One region of the Caulobacter sp. 1776 genome, then DNA from elsewhere that is predicted to be linked to it. Evidence: predicted binding sites of a transcription regulator. Region 1 holds the regulator's gene; each other region holds the start of a gene.
The links. Region 1 encodes LexA, which represses DNA repair genes until DNA is damaged. Its sites were predicted from a motif close to ATGTTCNCNANNTGTTCT; they were not measured.
Positions count from the first base shown of each region.

Region 2: a site for LexA is predicted at 3,232-3,249, ahead of recA (recombinase RecA). Genes of this name have one in related genera too.
Region 3: a site for LexA is predicted at 3,224-3,241, ahead of ssb (single-stranded DNA-binding protein). Genes of this name have one in related genera too.

Region 1 is NZ_JBEPMI010000007.1:362,172-367,327, forward strand. Features, by position in the region: gene trpC (indole-3-glycerol phosphate synthase TrpC) at 1-643, shown strand, start outside; gene lepB (signal peptidase I) at 702-1,502, shown strand; gene ABIC66_RS20235 (class I SAM-dependent methyltransferase) at 1,554-2,411, shown strand; gene lexA (transcriptional repressor LexA) at 2,583-3,287, shown strand; gene ABIC66_RS20245 (isocitrate lyase/PEP mutase family protein) at 3,388-4,155, opposite strand; gene ABIC66_RS20250 (ComEC/Rec2 family competence protein) at 4,205-5,156, opposite strand, start outside.
Region 2 is NZ_JBEPMI010000005.1:214,289-219,444, forward strand. Features, by position in the region: gene ABIC66_RS14670 (DUF885 domain-containing protein) at 1-1,321, shown strand, start outside; gene ABIC66_RS14675 (sensor domain-containing phosphodiesterase) at 1,488-3,092, opposite strand; gene recA (recombinase RecA) at 3,354-4,424, shown strand; partial or broken gene ABIC66_RS14685 (helix-turn-helix domain-containing protein) at 4,606-4,782, opposite strand; gene alaS (alanine--tRNA ligase) at 5,102-5,156, shown strand, end outside.
Region 3 is NZ_JBEPMI010000007.1:71,961-77,116, forward strand. Features, by position in the region: gene ABIC66_RS19040 (autotransporter outer membrane beta-barrel domain-containing protein) at 1-1,997, shown strand, start outside; gene ABIC66_RS19045 (hypothetical protein) at 2,057-2,743, shown strand; gene ABIC66_RS19050 (hypothetical protein) at 2,764-3,165, shown strand; gene ssb (single-stranded DNA-binding protein) at 3,325-3,834, shown strand; gene ABIC66_RS19060 (GNAT family N-acetyltransferase) at 3,962-4,498, opposite strand; gene ppdK (pyruvate, phosphate dikinase) at 4,822-5,156, shown strand, end outside.

The sequences.
Region 1 (5,156 bases):
CGCGCCCGGCAAGCTCGCCCTGATCGCCGAGATCAAGAAGGCTTCGCCGTCCAAGGGTCTGATCCGCGCCGACTTCGATCCGCCGGCCCTGGCCCGCGCCTACGAAGCCGGCGGCGCGGCCTGCCTGTCGATCCTGACCGATAGCCCCAGCTTCCAGGGCGCCGATCCTTATCTGATCGACGCGCGCGCGGCGGTCTCCCTGCCCTGCATCCGCAAGGACTTTCTCGTAGACCCCTGGCAGGTGGCCGAAAGCCGCGCCCTGGGCGCCGACGCCATTCTGGTGATCCTGGCCATGATCGACGACGTCCTGGCCGCCGAGCTGATGTCGGAGGCCAAACGGCTGGGCATGGACGCCCTCGTGGAGGTCCACGACGAAGCCGAGATGGCCCGAGCCGGCGCCCTGGGTTCGGACCTCGTGGGGATCAACAACCGCGACCTGAAGAGCTTCGTCGTCGACCTGGCCGTCACCGAGCGCCTAGCCGCCCTGGCGCCCCGGGACGCTCTGCTGGTCACCGAGAGCGGCGTCTTCACTCACGACGACGTCGTGCGGATGGAGGCGACCGGCGCCAAGGCCATGCTGGTCGGCGAAAGCCTGATGCGCCACGCCGACGTCACGGCCGCCACCAAGGCCTTGCTGGGCTAGGCGCCACGATTTGGCCAAGCTTGCCGTCCTACGCTTGACGGAACCGGGAGACGGACGAATGACGACGAAACCACGCTGGGCCGAGGGCCTGATCGAGACCGCCAAGACCGTCGCCCTCGTGTTGATCGTGTTTCTAGTCCCGCGCACGGTGTTCTGCCAGCCGTTCACGATCCCGTCGGAGTCGATGCAGCCCACCCTTCTGGTCGGCGACTACGTCCTGGTCTCGAAATATCCCTATGGCTGGAGCCGCCACTCGATCACCTTGAGCCCGCCGGTCGGTCACGGCCGTCTGATGGGCAAGGCGCCCGAGCGCGGCGACATCGTCGTCTTCAAGAAACCGTCCGACGGCCGCACCGACGTGATCAAGCGGGTCATCGGCCTGCCGGGCGACCGCATCCAGGTGACCCAGGGCGTACTGCGCATCAACGGCGTCGCCGCCACCCAGACCCTGACCGGGATCGACGCCGACGGCGCGCCGGACGCCTATCCGATCCCCGTGCGCCACCTGCGCGAGACCCTGCCGAACGGCCGGACCTACGCCACCAACAGCTTCGGCGCCGACACCCCGGCCGCCAACACAGGCGTCTATACCGTGCCGGCCGGCTGCTATTTCGTGATGGGCGACAATCGCGACAACTCGGCCGACAGTCGCTTCAATCCGGGCTCGACCGCCAAGGGTTATGCCTCCTGTCCCTGGGACGTGGCGCGAGACGCCGACCTACCGCCGGAACTGGGCATGGGCTTCATCCCGGCCGAGAACCTGGTCGGCCGCGCCGAACGCGTGCTGTTCTCGTGGAACGGTCACGGCCTGCGGCTGGATCGCACCTTCCGCAAGCTGCCCGCGCCCAAGGTTGGCTAGAGCCCGGCGCGCCGCTAGGGTCCGGCCCGCTTCGGATCGAAAGGGAATCGGATGCGGGACGGCTCTTTCCTGGCGGCGCTGCGTAACGCCACGCCCGCGCCGCTGCGCCCGGTTCTGGGCCGCCTGCGCCGCGCCTTGAGCGGCGCGCCCGCCGTCGTTATCGAGCCGCCGGTCGACCCCAACGCGGTCGCCGCCCCGCAAGAGCTCTGGCACCTGGTCGGGGCCGCCGACGCCGACTTCGTCCGGGTCGGTCAGGAGTTCAAGCGGCTGTTCATCGAGGCCGGACTGCAGCCGCATCACGCCATTCTCGATGTCGGCTGCGGCATCGGTCGCGCCGCCGCGCCCCTGGTCGACTATCTGGACGAGAACGGCCGGTACAGCGGCTTCGACGTGATGGCCCAGGCCATCGCCTGGTGCAAAGCCAACATCGCCGTCGGCGATCCACGCTTCGACTTCATCCACGCCGACATGCACAGCGACCGGTACAATCCGGAAGGCTCGCAGCCGGCCAGCGCCTTCGTCTTCCCGTATTCCGACGCCAGCTTCGACTATGTCTGGCTAGGCTCGGTGTTCACCCACCTGCTGACCGAGGACAAGGACCAGTTCTCGCGCGAGATCGCCCGGGTGCTGAAGCCCGGCGGCATCAGCATCGTCTCCTGGTACCTGATCGACGACGAGGCCCGCGACAATACCGGCAACGGCCAGATCGCTTTCGATTTCGTCCACGCCCTGGACGGCTGCTGGACCGCGACGCCGGACCTGCCCGAGTCGGTGATCGGCTACGACCTTGAGCCGGTCCTCGTTCAGTACGACGAACTGGGTCTCGACGTGCTCAACCAGGCCCTGGGGGTCTGGCGGCGTCAGCCCATGCAGGACCAGGATATCATCGTGGCCCGCAAGCGCGCCTGAAAGCTTTCGTTAAGCTTTTGATTCTGGTGGCTATTTACCGCGTCGCCGGACGTAGCTGTTGATTTTACTGATCTTTCCGACCCGCCGTGGCCGTGACTTGACTTTGACGCGGAACGCCTAGAGAACATTCGCAAGGTTTGCGGTTTGTTCCGCGCTCCAGCCGAGGTCGCCATGCTCACCCGTAAGCAGCACGAACTGCTGATGTTCATCCACGAGCGGATCAAGGAGACCGGCGTCTCCCCCTCGTTCGACGAGATGAAGGAGGCCCTGGATCTGGCCTCGAAGTCGGGCATCCACCGGCTGATCACCGCCTTGGAGGAGCGCGGCTTCATCCGCCGCCTCGCCCACCGGGCCCGAGCGCTTGAGGTGGTGAAGCTGCCGCAGCAGGCCACGACCGCGGCGCCGCCCAAGGGACGGGGCGCCTTCCGCCCGCAGGTGTTCGAAGGCGGTGGCGCGCCGCCCCCGGCCCAAACGACCGCGGCCCCAGCCAACGACAGCCGCGAGCTGCCGATCCTCGGCAAGATCGCCGCCGGCACGCCGATCGACGCCATCCAGCACGAGCGCGAGCGCCTGCCAGTGCCCGAGTCGATGCTGGGCGGCGGCGAACACTATGTTCTCGAGGTCCAAGGGGACTCGATGATCGAGGCCGGCATCCTCGACGGCGACTACGTCATCATCAAGAAGGGCGACACCGCCACCTCGGGCGAAATCGTCGTCGCCCTGGTCGGCGAGGAAGCCACCTTGAAGCGCCTGCGCAAGAAGGGTGGCTCGATCGCCCTGGAAGCGGCCAACCCCAAGTACGAGACCCGCATCTTCGGCCCCGACCAGGTCGAGGTGCAGGGCAAGCTGGTCGGCCTGATCCGCCGGTATCACTAACGTTATTCTGTCATCCCGGCGAAAGCCGGGACCGCCGCAAGCTCGGCGTTTCCGGCGGTCCCGGATCGGTCCTTTAGACCGTCCGGGATGACACTTGGAACTAGGCCTTGGGCGTCAGACGCCCCTCCTCCGCCAGCAGCTTGGCCGTCTTGTCGAAGCCGGCCCAGGCGGCGGCGGCCAGCGAACCGCCGGTGCTGACCCGGCGCACACCCAGCGCCCCCAGGCTGTCGACCGACATCTCCGCCCCCCAGAACAGGACGTTGACCGGCTTGGGCGCGACGGCCTCAACAATGGCCTTGATCTCATCGGGATCGGTGACCGCCGGCGCGTAGAGAACATCGGCTCCGGCCGCCGCGTAGGCCTTGAGGCGCTCGAGCGTCGGAGCCAGGTCGCGAACGCCCCGCAGGTAGCCCTCGGTGCGCCCGACCAGCATCACGTCCTGGCCGGAGACGTCGATGGCGGCCCGGGCGGCTTTGAGGCGCTCCACGGCGACCGGAAGGTCATAGAGGCCGGTTCCCGACCAGTCCTCGATCGACAGGCCCGCGACGCCGGCCTCGATGGCCAGGGTCACATTCTCGCCGACGCCCTCGGCGGTGTCGGAGAAACCGTTCTCGAAGTCGGCATTCACCGGCAGGTCCGTGACGGCGCAAAGATAGCGCAGGTGTGCGACCACCTCGTCGCGGGTGACTTGGCCGTCGTCCTTACCCATCGCCCAGGCCATGCCGGCGCTGGTCGAGGCCAGGGCCTTGAAGCCCAGCTTCTGAAGCCGCTTGGCGCTGCCGGCGTCCCACGGATTGGGCAGGGCGAAGCAGCCTTCGGCATGCAGCGCGCGGAAGGCCGCGCGGCGGGCGGCGAACGGATTGGACATGGCTACTCCTCCGAGGCGCGTTGGCTCGCGCTCATGACGACGCTTAGCGTCAGGGTGTGACATGGGGTGTCAGCAGGCCGCTCCAAGGGCGGTCGCCGCGCAAGGGCTGGGCCCAGACGATGCGCCAGCCATCCGGGCGGCGATAGAGCTCCGCGGCGCCGCCTCGAGCGAAATCCTCGGCTGTCAGCAGCACCGCGTCGGCGCACAAAGGCGGGATCCGTTCCGGCGCAGCCGCGCGGACCACCACCACCTCACTGCGCACGCAAAGGCCTGACAGCGTCTCGGCGTCCGGCGTCTTGCGGCTCCAGGCGATCGATAGCCGGACCGGAGCCCCCAGAGCCGGGGCGCAGGTGCGCTTGTCACAGGCATAGAGGCTCCAGGTCGCTGGGGTCAGGCCCCGTCGCCGCGCCCACAGCTCGGCCCCAAACCGCTTGGCGTCGGTGCGCAGCAGCACGGCGGCGTCGCCCGAGCGCACCGCCGCTGTCGCCCCGTCGGCGGCGATCCAGGCGTCCGGCGGCGCGGGTCTTGGCCACAGGGCGACGGCCAGGGCCAGCGGCGCGCCGATCCAGCGCAGCTTGCCGCGCCACAGGCACAGGATCATCAGGCCCAGAAATGCGACCACCAGCACCTGTGGGGGCGCGCTTGCCACGATCCGTTGGGCGCCGTGCGCATCGGCGAAGCCGTTGGCGATCCCGACCATGGCGTCGATCCCCCAGCCGGCCACGGCCAGGAAAGGCGCGCCCAGGCCGAATGGCTCGAGCAGGGTCCCGATCGCCAGGAACGGCATGATCACGAACGAGGACAGGGGCGCGACCGCCAGATTGGCCGGCAGACCCCAGACCGCGACGCGGTTGAAGTGCTGCATGGCGAATGGCGCGGTCGCTAGGCCGGCGACCAGGCTGGCCGCGATGCTGGCCGTCAGCCACGCGATCCCGGCCTGCGGCCAGCGGATCCACCACGGCGTGGAGATCTCCCGTACGGGCTGGGGCCAGGCCTCGGCG
Region 2 (5,156 bases), on a different contig from region 1:
CTACCTGTCGCGGATGGAGGGCTTCGCCCGCCTGATGGACCAGGAGACCGCCCTGGCCAAGCAGGACATGGCCGATGGCGTGATCCCGCCCGACTTCATCATCGACAAGACCCTGATCCAGATGAAGGCCTTCGCCGACACCCCGACGGCCGACGCGCCGTTGGTCAAGTCGATCGCCCGCCGCACCAAGGAAAAGAACATCGCCGGCGACTGGGCGGGCGAGGCCTCGAAGGTCTATGAGAACTCGGTCCTGCCGGCCCTGAAGCGCCAGATCGCGCTGATGGAGAGCGTCCGCGGCAAGGCCACGCACGACGCGGGCGTGTGGCGGCTGAAGGACGGCGGCGACTACTACGCCGTGTCGCTGAAGAACTACACGACCTCGAACATGACCCCGGACGAGATCCACCAGCTGGGCCTCGATTTGGTCAAGTCGATCTCGGCCGAGGCCGACAAGCTGTTCAAGAGCATCGGCATGACCAAGGGCAGCGTCGGCGAGCGCATGGCCGAGCTGGGCAAGGACGTCTACGACAATACCGACCCGGCCAAGGAACAGCTGATCAAGGACCTGAACGTCAAGGCGGCCTGGATCCAGAAGCAGCTGCCGGCCTATTTCGGCGCGCTGCCGAAGGCGCCGCTGGAGATCCGCCGCGTGCCCAAGGCCATCGAGGCCGGCGCCCCGGGCGGCTACTACAACTCGCCCTCGCTGGATGGGAAGCGTCCGGGCATCTACTGGATCAACCTGCGCGACACCAAGGAGCAGGCCAAGTTCACCCTGACCACCCTGACGGTGCACGAGGGCGTTCCGGGCCACCACCTGCAGCTGTCGATCTCGAACGAGGCCAAGGGCCTGCCGATGATCCGCAAGGTCATCGGCTTCTCGGGCTACACCGAGGGCTGGGCGCTCTACGCCGAGCAGCTGGCCGTCGAGATGGGCATCTACAAGACGGACCCGCGCGGTCATCTGGGCATGCTGCACGACGCCCTGTTCCGCGCCGTCCGCCTCGTGGTCGACAGCGGCATGCACGCCAAGAAATGGAGCCGCGAGCAGGCCATCAAGTACATGGCCGAGACCATGGGCGACGAGGAAAGCGGCGCGACCACCGAGATCGAGCGCTATGTCGTATGGCCGGGCCAGGCCTGCAGCTACATGATCGGCAAGATCACCTGGTTGCGCGCCCGGGCCAAGGCTCAGAAGGCCCTGGGCAAGAAGTTCGACATCCGCGAATTCCACGACGCGGGCCTGCTTTCGGGCATGACCCCGCTGACCACGCTGGAACGGGTGATCGACGACTACATCGTCAGCAAGGGCGGCAAGGCTTGATCCGGAGAGCTTACTAAATACTCGCCGTCATCCCGCGCTTCATGCGCGGGACCCATAGTTCAGCTTCCCCGTGAGGAAGAGTACTTGCTCCGCACCCGCGGCGGACAAATGGGTCCCGCGAACAAGTCGCGGGATGACGTGTGATTTCGGTGAAGGCCTGTAAAGCCTAGCTCCAGCTCTCCGACGCTCCCGCCCGGCGCGCCACGGCCTTGACCGGCGCGCTGGGCCGCAGGGCCGGCGCCGGCTTGTCGGCCGGCTTGCCGTAAAGCCAGCCCTGGGCGAAGTCGACGCCGGCCGCGCGGACGATGTCCTCGACCTCGACGGTCTCGACCATCTCGGCCACGGTGCGGATCTTCAGGTCGCGGCACAGCTCGACCAGCCGACGCACCAGCGCCCCGTCGCGGCCGTTGTCGGCCAGCTCGCGGACATAGCGGCCGTCGATCTTGACGATGTCCAGGCTCAACTGCTGCAGGTAGGCGAACGAGGACGAGCCCGCGCCGAAATCGTCCAGGCAGACCATCGAGCCCATGCCGCGCAGGCTCTGAATATGCTGGTTGGCGACCGTCAGATTGTCGATCGCGCAGGTCTCGGTGATCTCGAAGATCAGCCGGCCCTTGGCCTCGTCGTGCTTGGCCAGCAGGCGACCGACGTGGTCGACGAAGGTCTCGTTGCCGATCGTGCGACCCGAGACATTCACCGCCAACCGCAGCTTGCGCTCCGGGTCGTTGGCCAGCTTCTTGACCACCTGCTCGACGATCGCGTGGTCCAGCTCCTCGATCAGGTCGAATTCCTCGGCCATGCGGATCAGGGCGAACGGGCTGCCGCCGTCCTCGAAGCGGACCAGGGCCTCGTGGTGATGGGCCAGGCCCGTCGTCAACGACACCACCGGCTGGTAGGCCAGGGTGAAGCGCCGCTGGGTGACCGCGACGCCCAGGGCGCCGGCGCGGGCCAGGGTCCGCTTCACGGACCGGTTCATCGCCTCCGATAGGGTCATCGGCGGCATGTCCTTGAGACCTTCGCGCAAGAAGTCGTCGAGGGCGTAGCGCAGGGCCCGCATGGCGCGGGACGAGGCGCCGCCCTCCACCGGCACGACATGGGCGTGGGCGTCGGCGCTGACCATGCGGGTCAGGCGCTTGATCATGGTCTCGGGACGGTCGTCGCGCTGGCGCAGCAGAGCGAAGCGGTCGGGCGAGAGGCGGGTGGCGGCCGAACCGCCGTGCGACTCGGCTCGAATGGCGCCGGCGACGCGGACGTCCAGGGCGGCGGCCTCGCTCGGCGTCAGACCCTCCCGCATCGCGCCCAGCCCGGCGATCTCCACCATGGCCAGTTCCAGCTCCAGCCCGGTGACGCGGGCGGCCTCGAACAGGCCATTGGCGATGTCGTCGAACGACTCGCGCGGCTGCAGGCCGCCGGCGGGCAGGGGCGGACCGGCCGGCTGGGCGGCCGTCACGGCGCACGAGACGCGGCCGTCGTTCTCCGGCAGGGCGCGCAGGATGACGCGCACGTGGCGCTCCCCGTGGCCCGCGAGGCGCAGCACGACGGGGCCGCGCCGCACGCCGTCGTCGGCGCAGCTGATCATCGCGTCCATCAGCGGCTGGTCGTCGGAATGGAACAGGTCGGACCAGGACTGGCCCGTCAGACCGGCCTCGTTCAAGCCCATCACCTTCTGCGCCGCGCCTAGGGCCAGGCGCACGCGGCCGCTCTGCAGCTCGACGAGAAGGTCGGCGCTGGCGAACGCCAGGCCCAAAAGGCGACGTGGATCGATCGACAAGACGGCAGCCCCCAAGAAGGCGGGAAGCTGCCATGGCGGGGCTTAAGGAGCCGTTGCGCGCGGACAGAGCGCCGTCCTCATATCCGGTTCACCGCCGCGACCTTTTCGCCTACGTCAGAAACGGTCGTTTCTATGCACGAGAACATCTTGCGAACCTGGAACAAAGCATGTACGCCTTTGACATGTTCCACAGGTCGTTGGGACGCGGCGCGGGAAGCGCCGATCGAGCGGCCGGAATCATGGGATAGAGGCGGACAACCAATGACCAGTCAGGCGGCTTTGAAACTCGTGGGCAAAGAAGAAGGCGACAAGCAACGCGCGCTAGAGGCGGCTCTCGCCCAGATCGACCGCGCGTTCGGCAAGGGCTCGGTGATGAAGCTGGGCGAAAAGGGCAAGGTCGAGATGGAGTCCGTCTCCACCGGCTCGCTCGGCCTGGACATCGCGCTCGGCATCGGCGGCTTGCCGAAGGGCCGGATCATCGAGGTCTACGGGCCGGAAAGCTCCGGTAAGACCACCCTGGCCCTGCACGTGGTGGCCGAGGTCCAGAAGGCTGGCGGCACCGCCGCCTTCGTCGACGCCGAACACGCGCTCGACCCGTCGTACGCGCACAAGCTGGGCGTCAATCTCGACAGCCTGCTGGTCTCGCAGCCCGACAACGGTGAACAAGCCCTGGAGATCACCGACACCCTGGTGCGCTCGGGCGCCGTCGACATCGTCGTGATCGACTCCGTCGCGGCCTTGACCCCGAAGGCCGAAATCGAAGGCGAGATGGGCGACAGCCTGCCGGGCCTGCAGGCCCGTCTGATGAGCCAGGCGCTGCGCAAGCTGACCGCCTCGATCAACAAGGCCAACACCATCGTCATCTTCATCAACCAGATCCGTCACAAGATCGGGGTGATGTACGGCAGCCCGGAAACGACCACCGGCGGCAATGCGCTGAAGTTCTACGCCTCGGTGCGCCTGGACATCCGCCGCACCGGCTCGGTGAAGGTCCGTGACGAGATCATCGGCAACAATGTCCGCGTGAAGGTGGTCAAGAACAAGGTGGCCCCGCCGTTCCGCGAGGTCGAGTTCGACATCATGTACGGCGAGGGCATCTCCAAGCTGGGCGAAGTCATCGACCTGGGCGTCAAGGCCGGGATCATCGACAAGGCCGGCTCGTGGTTCTCGTACGGCAGCCAGCGCATCGGCCAGGGTCGCGACAATGTCCGCGAGTTCCTGAAGACCAATCCCGACGTCGCCGCCGATATCGAGGCGGCCGTCCGCAAGTCGTCGCAGAAGATCGAGGAAGAGCTCCTGGTCGGCGGTCCCGAGGACGGCGAGGAGGAATAATCCTCCCAAGGGTTTCGCGGCCTTCGCCCGACCCCGGGCGTTCCCCGCCTTCAACACGCCCGCGGCCGGACCGCCGCGAGGGCCGCGATTTCAGGCCGCCTGGACCCCATGCCAGGCGGCCTACTCTTTTGATCGTGGTTCTTCGTTCGGGAGTGTTGGCCCGGAGGGCCGGAGGAGGAGGCAGCGCCTCATCCCCCAACGCCGCCCGCGCCAGCCACTTGTACCCAGCCTCCGGACTGATCCCGAACCGACGGCATAACTCCCGCCGGTTCGCCCCCTCCAGCATCGCAAGCCTCACGAACGCTCGCCGCTCTTCCATCGCCGACACCTCGCGCCAAGGCCTCCTCAAGAGCCTCATCCAGCCAATCATGTGTCAGCCATCTCCCCGAACACCCGTCAGGCATCTCCCCGGTCTGAACATTTATGCGCGGGACCCATTTGTCCGCCGCAAGTGCGGAGCGGGATGAAGCGCTCGCGCGGAAGCTTAGCGATGGGTCCCGCGCACAAGGCGCGGGATGACGGTGGGGGACGAAAGAGAGAGCTCTCCGCTTTGCCCGTCGCCCTTTTCCTCCCCATCGCGGGCGCCCATCTGCGACTGGGTTTCCCCTTCGCGGAAAACCGCGCTATGCAGCGCCACCGGCCGCCTGCCGGGCCAGTACGCAAGACCTGAGACGCTCATGCCCAGCCTGAACGAGATCCGCAGCACCTTCCTCGACTACTTCGGCAAGGCCG
Region 3 (5,156 bases), 290 kb from region 1:
ATCCGGATCCGGACAAGAAGACCGAGACCGACGACGCCGTCTACGAAAACACCCTGACCAAATACAGCTCGGCCGGAACCGGGGCCGGGGCCGGGGCGGGCGCGCCGGGCGGCAAGGTCTTCAGCGAGACGCTTCAGGGGACGATCTCCAGCGTTCGCAAATCGGTCGCCGGGGCGGACGGTTCGATCTACATGCTGGCCGACGTCGACACCCAGGTGGAAGGCAAGACCGATCTTAACGGGCAGGTCATCAAGGGCGACAGCGACGTCGCCCTGCTGAAGTACGATAGCGCCGGCCATCTGCTGTACGCCCGCACCCTGGGCGCGACCGACGAGGCCAATGGCCTGTCGCTCGCTGTCGCCGACGACGGCAGCGTCGCCGTGGCCGGCTCGGTCAGCGGCCGCCTGCAAGGCGCCGTCAACGGCCCGATCAACAACGGCGACAGCTCGACCACCGCCGACAGCTTCGTCACCCGTTACGACTCCAACGGCGACGAGCAGTGGACGGTGCGCCGCGGCGGCCTGCAGGAAGACGAGGCCACGGCCTTGGCCTTCGGCGCCGACGGCGTCCTCTATGTCGGCGGCCGCAGCAAGTCGGACCTGCCGGGCGCCGTGGGCGCGGATCCCAGCGGCGGCTACGACGCCTATCTCTCGGCCTTCGCCACCGACGCCGGCGGCCAGCCCAAGGCGCTGTTCACCCAAAAGTTCGGCGGCGCCGAGAACGACTCCGTGTCCGATATCGTCGTCAATGGCTCGCAGGTCATCGTCGGGTCCAAGGAGAATGGCGAAGCGATGCTGCGCAGCTTCGACGTCGCCACCAATGTCGTCACCGAGAACGTCAACCAACTGAACAAATACGGCGCCTACGAGTCGACGCCCGTCACCTACACCAAGACCGCCACCCTCACCGCCGGCGCGACCCGCGACCTGGGCTCGCTGAAGGGCGGCGATCTGGTCGGTCTGAAGATCGACGGCGGCCAGCTCTATGTCGGCGGCTATACGGCCAACACGCTGATGTCGATCAACGGTGCGACGACCGCGCCGTCGGGCGGCATGGACGCCTTCGTCGGCCGCATGTCGCTGAACATCGGCGACAACAGCGCCGACACTTTGACCTATTACGGCGGCACTGGCGACGACACGGTCACCGGCTTCGCGGTCTCGAACGGGACGGCTTGGTTCACCGGCTCGGCCGGCGCGAACCTGGACGGCGAGGCCACGATCGGAGCCAAGGACGGCTACGTCGCCCAGGTCAATGTCGGCACCGGTAATGTCGACTGGAGCCAGCGCCTGACCGGCAAGGACGGCTACGCGACACCGACCTCGCTGGCGGTCTCGAGTGGCGGCGCGTCGGCCCTCGACGTGTTCGGCCTGCCCAGCGGCGAGATGGACTTCACCCAGTCCGACCGCATCGTCTCGGCGACCGCGGCCCGGGCGGGCGACACCTTCCAGATCCGCACGCGCGAGCGCGGCGCGCTGACGACAATCAAGATCGAGGCCAGCGACACGCTCGAAACCCTCGCCGACAAGATCAAGAAGGCTTCGGGTTATCGCGCCAAGGTCGAGGTCGCGACCAACGGCAACAGCCGGGTGCTGAAGATCAGTCCGGCCACGAACACTTCGACGATCGAGATCGTGGCCGGCAAGGGCGGCTCCGACGTTCTGAGTTCCCTGGGCCTAGCCGGCGGCGTGGTGCGCGCCACCAAGACCGACGACGGCAAGACCGTCTCGGCGGACGGCAGCGGTCCGGTCTACGGCCTGAGCTTGCCCCCCGAACTGGACCTGACCAGCGAAGCGGGGCGCAAGAACGCCAGCATGGTCATCCAGCGCGCCATGTCGGCGGTGCGCAGCGGCTATCGCGAGATCGCCGACACGGCGATGGGGATCAAGAGCGACGGTTCGGCGGGCGCGGGCAAGACGGGTGGCGAGGTGCCGGCCTATCTGAAGAACCAGATCTCGAACTATCAGGCGGCTCTGACCCGCCTCACCGGCGGCTGATCGGCCGCTTTCCGCCCCGTCGTGCTTGAAAGCGTCATCGACGCGTCGTAGCCAGGGGCATGGACTTTCTGAAAGATCGACGGATCATCCTGGCTGGCGGCGCGGCGCTCGCCTTGCTGGCGGGCCTGGGCATCGCCGTGGCGCTCATGACGGGCCACGACAAGAAGCCGGACGAGGCCCCTCCGGCCTCGCGCGCCGGGCTGATCGTCGAGACCGGACGCGACGACGACAGCAAGCTGGATCCCGCGCGGCCGCTGCGCTGCTTCGTGGGCGGGACCTTCGTCGGCGAGATCACCCTGGCCGAGTGCGCCAAGAAGAACGGCGTCGCCACCGGCGCCCTGGACGTCGGCGTCGACGAGACCGGCGCCCTGGCCGCCGCCGACCAGGCCGGCACGGTCCTGACGCCGCTGCCGCCGACCCCGACCGTCACCGCGCCCGCCGCGACAACGCCCTCGAGCCCCGCCTCGCCGTCGACGCCGACCAGCGCCTCGGCCAACGCCCCGCTGGGCGCCTGCTGGCGTTACGCCGGCAACGAATGGCGGCGCCTGCCCGGCGACATCACCCTGAACGCCTGCGCCCAGCAGCTGTTCGGCGGCCGCTGCGAGCGTTCGGGCGGCGCCACCTATGGCCGCTGGGGCGAGGAGACGCTGCGCCTGGTGCCGGGCCGCGTCGAGATCTCGTCGGACAACCGCAGCTTCCACACCGCGTTCGATCAGGGCCCCAACTGCTCTATCCCGAACGGCTGATAGGTTTATAAGTGTAATCCATGAAGCAGACCGTCCTCGCCGCCGCCGTCGTCCTCGCCGCCTCGAGTCTCGCGCTCGCCGGTTGCCAGAAAGAAATCAAGGCGCCGTTCGAGACGGGCGTCTGTTTCCACGTCGCGACCAACAAGGACAAGACGCTGCGCTTCAACCCGGTGGCCACCAACGTGCCGCAGCTGGAGGAGTGCGCGGCCACGCTGGAAGGCATGCGCATCCGCTTCGTGCGCTTGGGCCAGTCCAATAGCCAGGGCATGGTCGGCGCCTATCAGGGCTCCTTCATCTTCATCGAGAAGGAAGGCATCTACGTCGGCCAGACCTATGATGGGCCGCGCTTCATGTCGCTGGTCCGCACGGGCGATGGCCGTCTGGCCGTGCCGGGCGCGATCCGCCGCGTTCCGGCCCAGTAGAGCTTAAACCGCGAGGGCAGGGCGCTTCGTCCGTCCACAACCGTTTTTCTCGTCCACAAGAACATTGTGAGAACAAAACTTGCATCGGCGTTAGCTGGCCGTTAACGTCTCGCCTCAGATTCCGGCGCGAGGGTCGCCGGGCGAGAGCAAGGTCAAGTGATGGCGGGAAGCGTCAACAAGGTCATTCTGGTGGGCAATCTCGGGGCCGACCCCGAAATCCGCAGCCTGGGTTCGGGCGACCGCGTCGCCAATCTCCGCATCGCCACCTCCGAGAGCTGGCGCGATCGCACCAGCGGCGAGCGCAAGGAGAAGACCGAGTGGCACCGCGTGGTCATCTTCAACGACAACCTGGTGAAGGTGGCCGAGCAGTACCTGCGTAAGGGCTCGACCGTCTACATCGAGGGCGCGATCCAGACCCGCAAGTGGACCGACAACACTGGCGTCGAGAAGTATTCGACCGAGATCGTGCTGCAGAAGTTCCGCGGTGAGCTGACCATGCTGGGCGGTCGCGGCGACAGCGCCGGCGCTTCGGCGGGCGGCGGCGACGAATACGGCGGCGGCTATTCGGGCGGCGGCGGTTCCAGCTTCGGCGGTGGCGGTCAACGCAGCCAGCCCAGCGGCCCGCGCGAGAGCTTCTCGGCCGACTTGGACGACGAAATCCCCTTCTAGAGATGTGAAGGCCGTGCAGCGGCCGCTGACAGCCGACGACGGCGCCTTCACGGGGGCGAGCGGCGGGCGAACCGGGGACGGGCGCCCGCCGCTTTCGTGTGAGATTCTCGGGGGCGCAGCGTCGTCGCTACGCGCGGAGGTCGGAGGGCCGTTCCCAGCGATACCGCACCACGTCCGTCTCCCGTCCGCCGGGAACGACTTCGGCGTACCGCGCGACTTCCACACCGCCCTTGCGCCGGTAGAAGCCCAGCGCCGCCATATTGGGCGCGTAGACCTCGAGATGCAGCGCGGCGCCGTCGTGCTCCTCGACCAGCCATCGCGCCACGCTGGCCAGCAGGGCCGAGCCCAGGCCGCCGCCCTTGCGCTCAGGCGCGACATGCAGGTTGTCGAGCAGAGCGCCGATCTCGGGTTTCAGGCGAAACGAGGCGTAGGCCAGGCCGATCGGCGCGCCGGCCTCCATAGCCGCTAGGATCAGGTCGGTCGCCGGATCAAACGTCGCGAACCGCTCGCGCCAGACCGCGCGCGAGACGTCGAACAGCTCATGATCGAGATAGGCGTCGCCATAGAGGCCGCGATAGGCGATCCGGCGGCTGCGGGTGTGCAGGTCGGCGATGGCGTCCGCGTCATTTCGGGACGCCCCGAGTCGGGCGATGTGCGGCTTCACGGACGCCAGGAGAAGCGTTCCGCGTCGCGAAGACAAGCGGCGGCAATCGTCCGGCCGCGGCTCAACTCGCGGATTTCCGGCGCCGATGCCCGAAAGCTCGCCAAGACCGTCGAGCGGACAACGTTGTCATTGGAATTATTTGCCGAATTCTCTTGTTACCGCTTGGAACGCGAACCGCCAGTGGACGCGTTCTTGGACGAAGTGCTAGTGAAACGCCCGGATATTGCACTGCGGGATCACAACAAAGCAGCGCTGTTCCAAGGCGAGACGACCCCCATCAGAGGGGCGCGGCCATTTTTCACTTATCGCAGGGTGAACACGAGATGCCGGTAGATACGCTCACGAAGGCCCGCTGGGTCTATGCTTTCGGTGGAGGCGGCGCGGACGGCGACGCCTCGATGAAGAACCTCCTCGGGGGCAAGGGGGCCAATCTCGCGGAGATGTCGTCCCTGGGTCTGCCGGTGCCGCCAGGCTTCACGATCACCACCGAGGCCTGCGTCCACTACTACGCCAACGGCAAGCAGTACCCGGCCGAGCTGGCCGACCAAGTCAAGGCTGGCCTCGCTAAGGTCGAGGAAATCACCGGCAAGTCGTTCGGCGATGTCGCCAATCCGCTGCTGGTCTCGGTGCGCTCGGGCGCCCGGGCGTCGATGCCGGG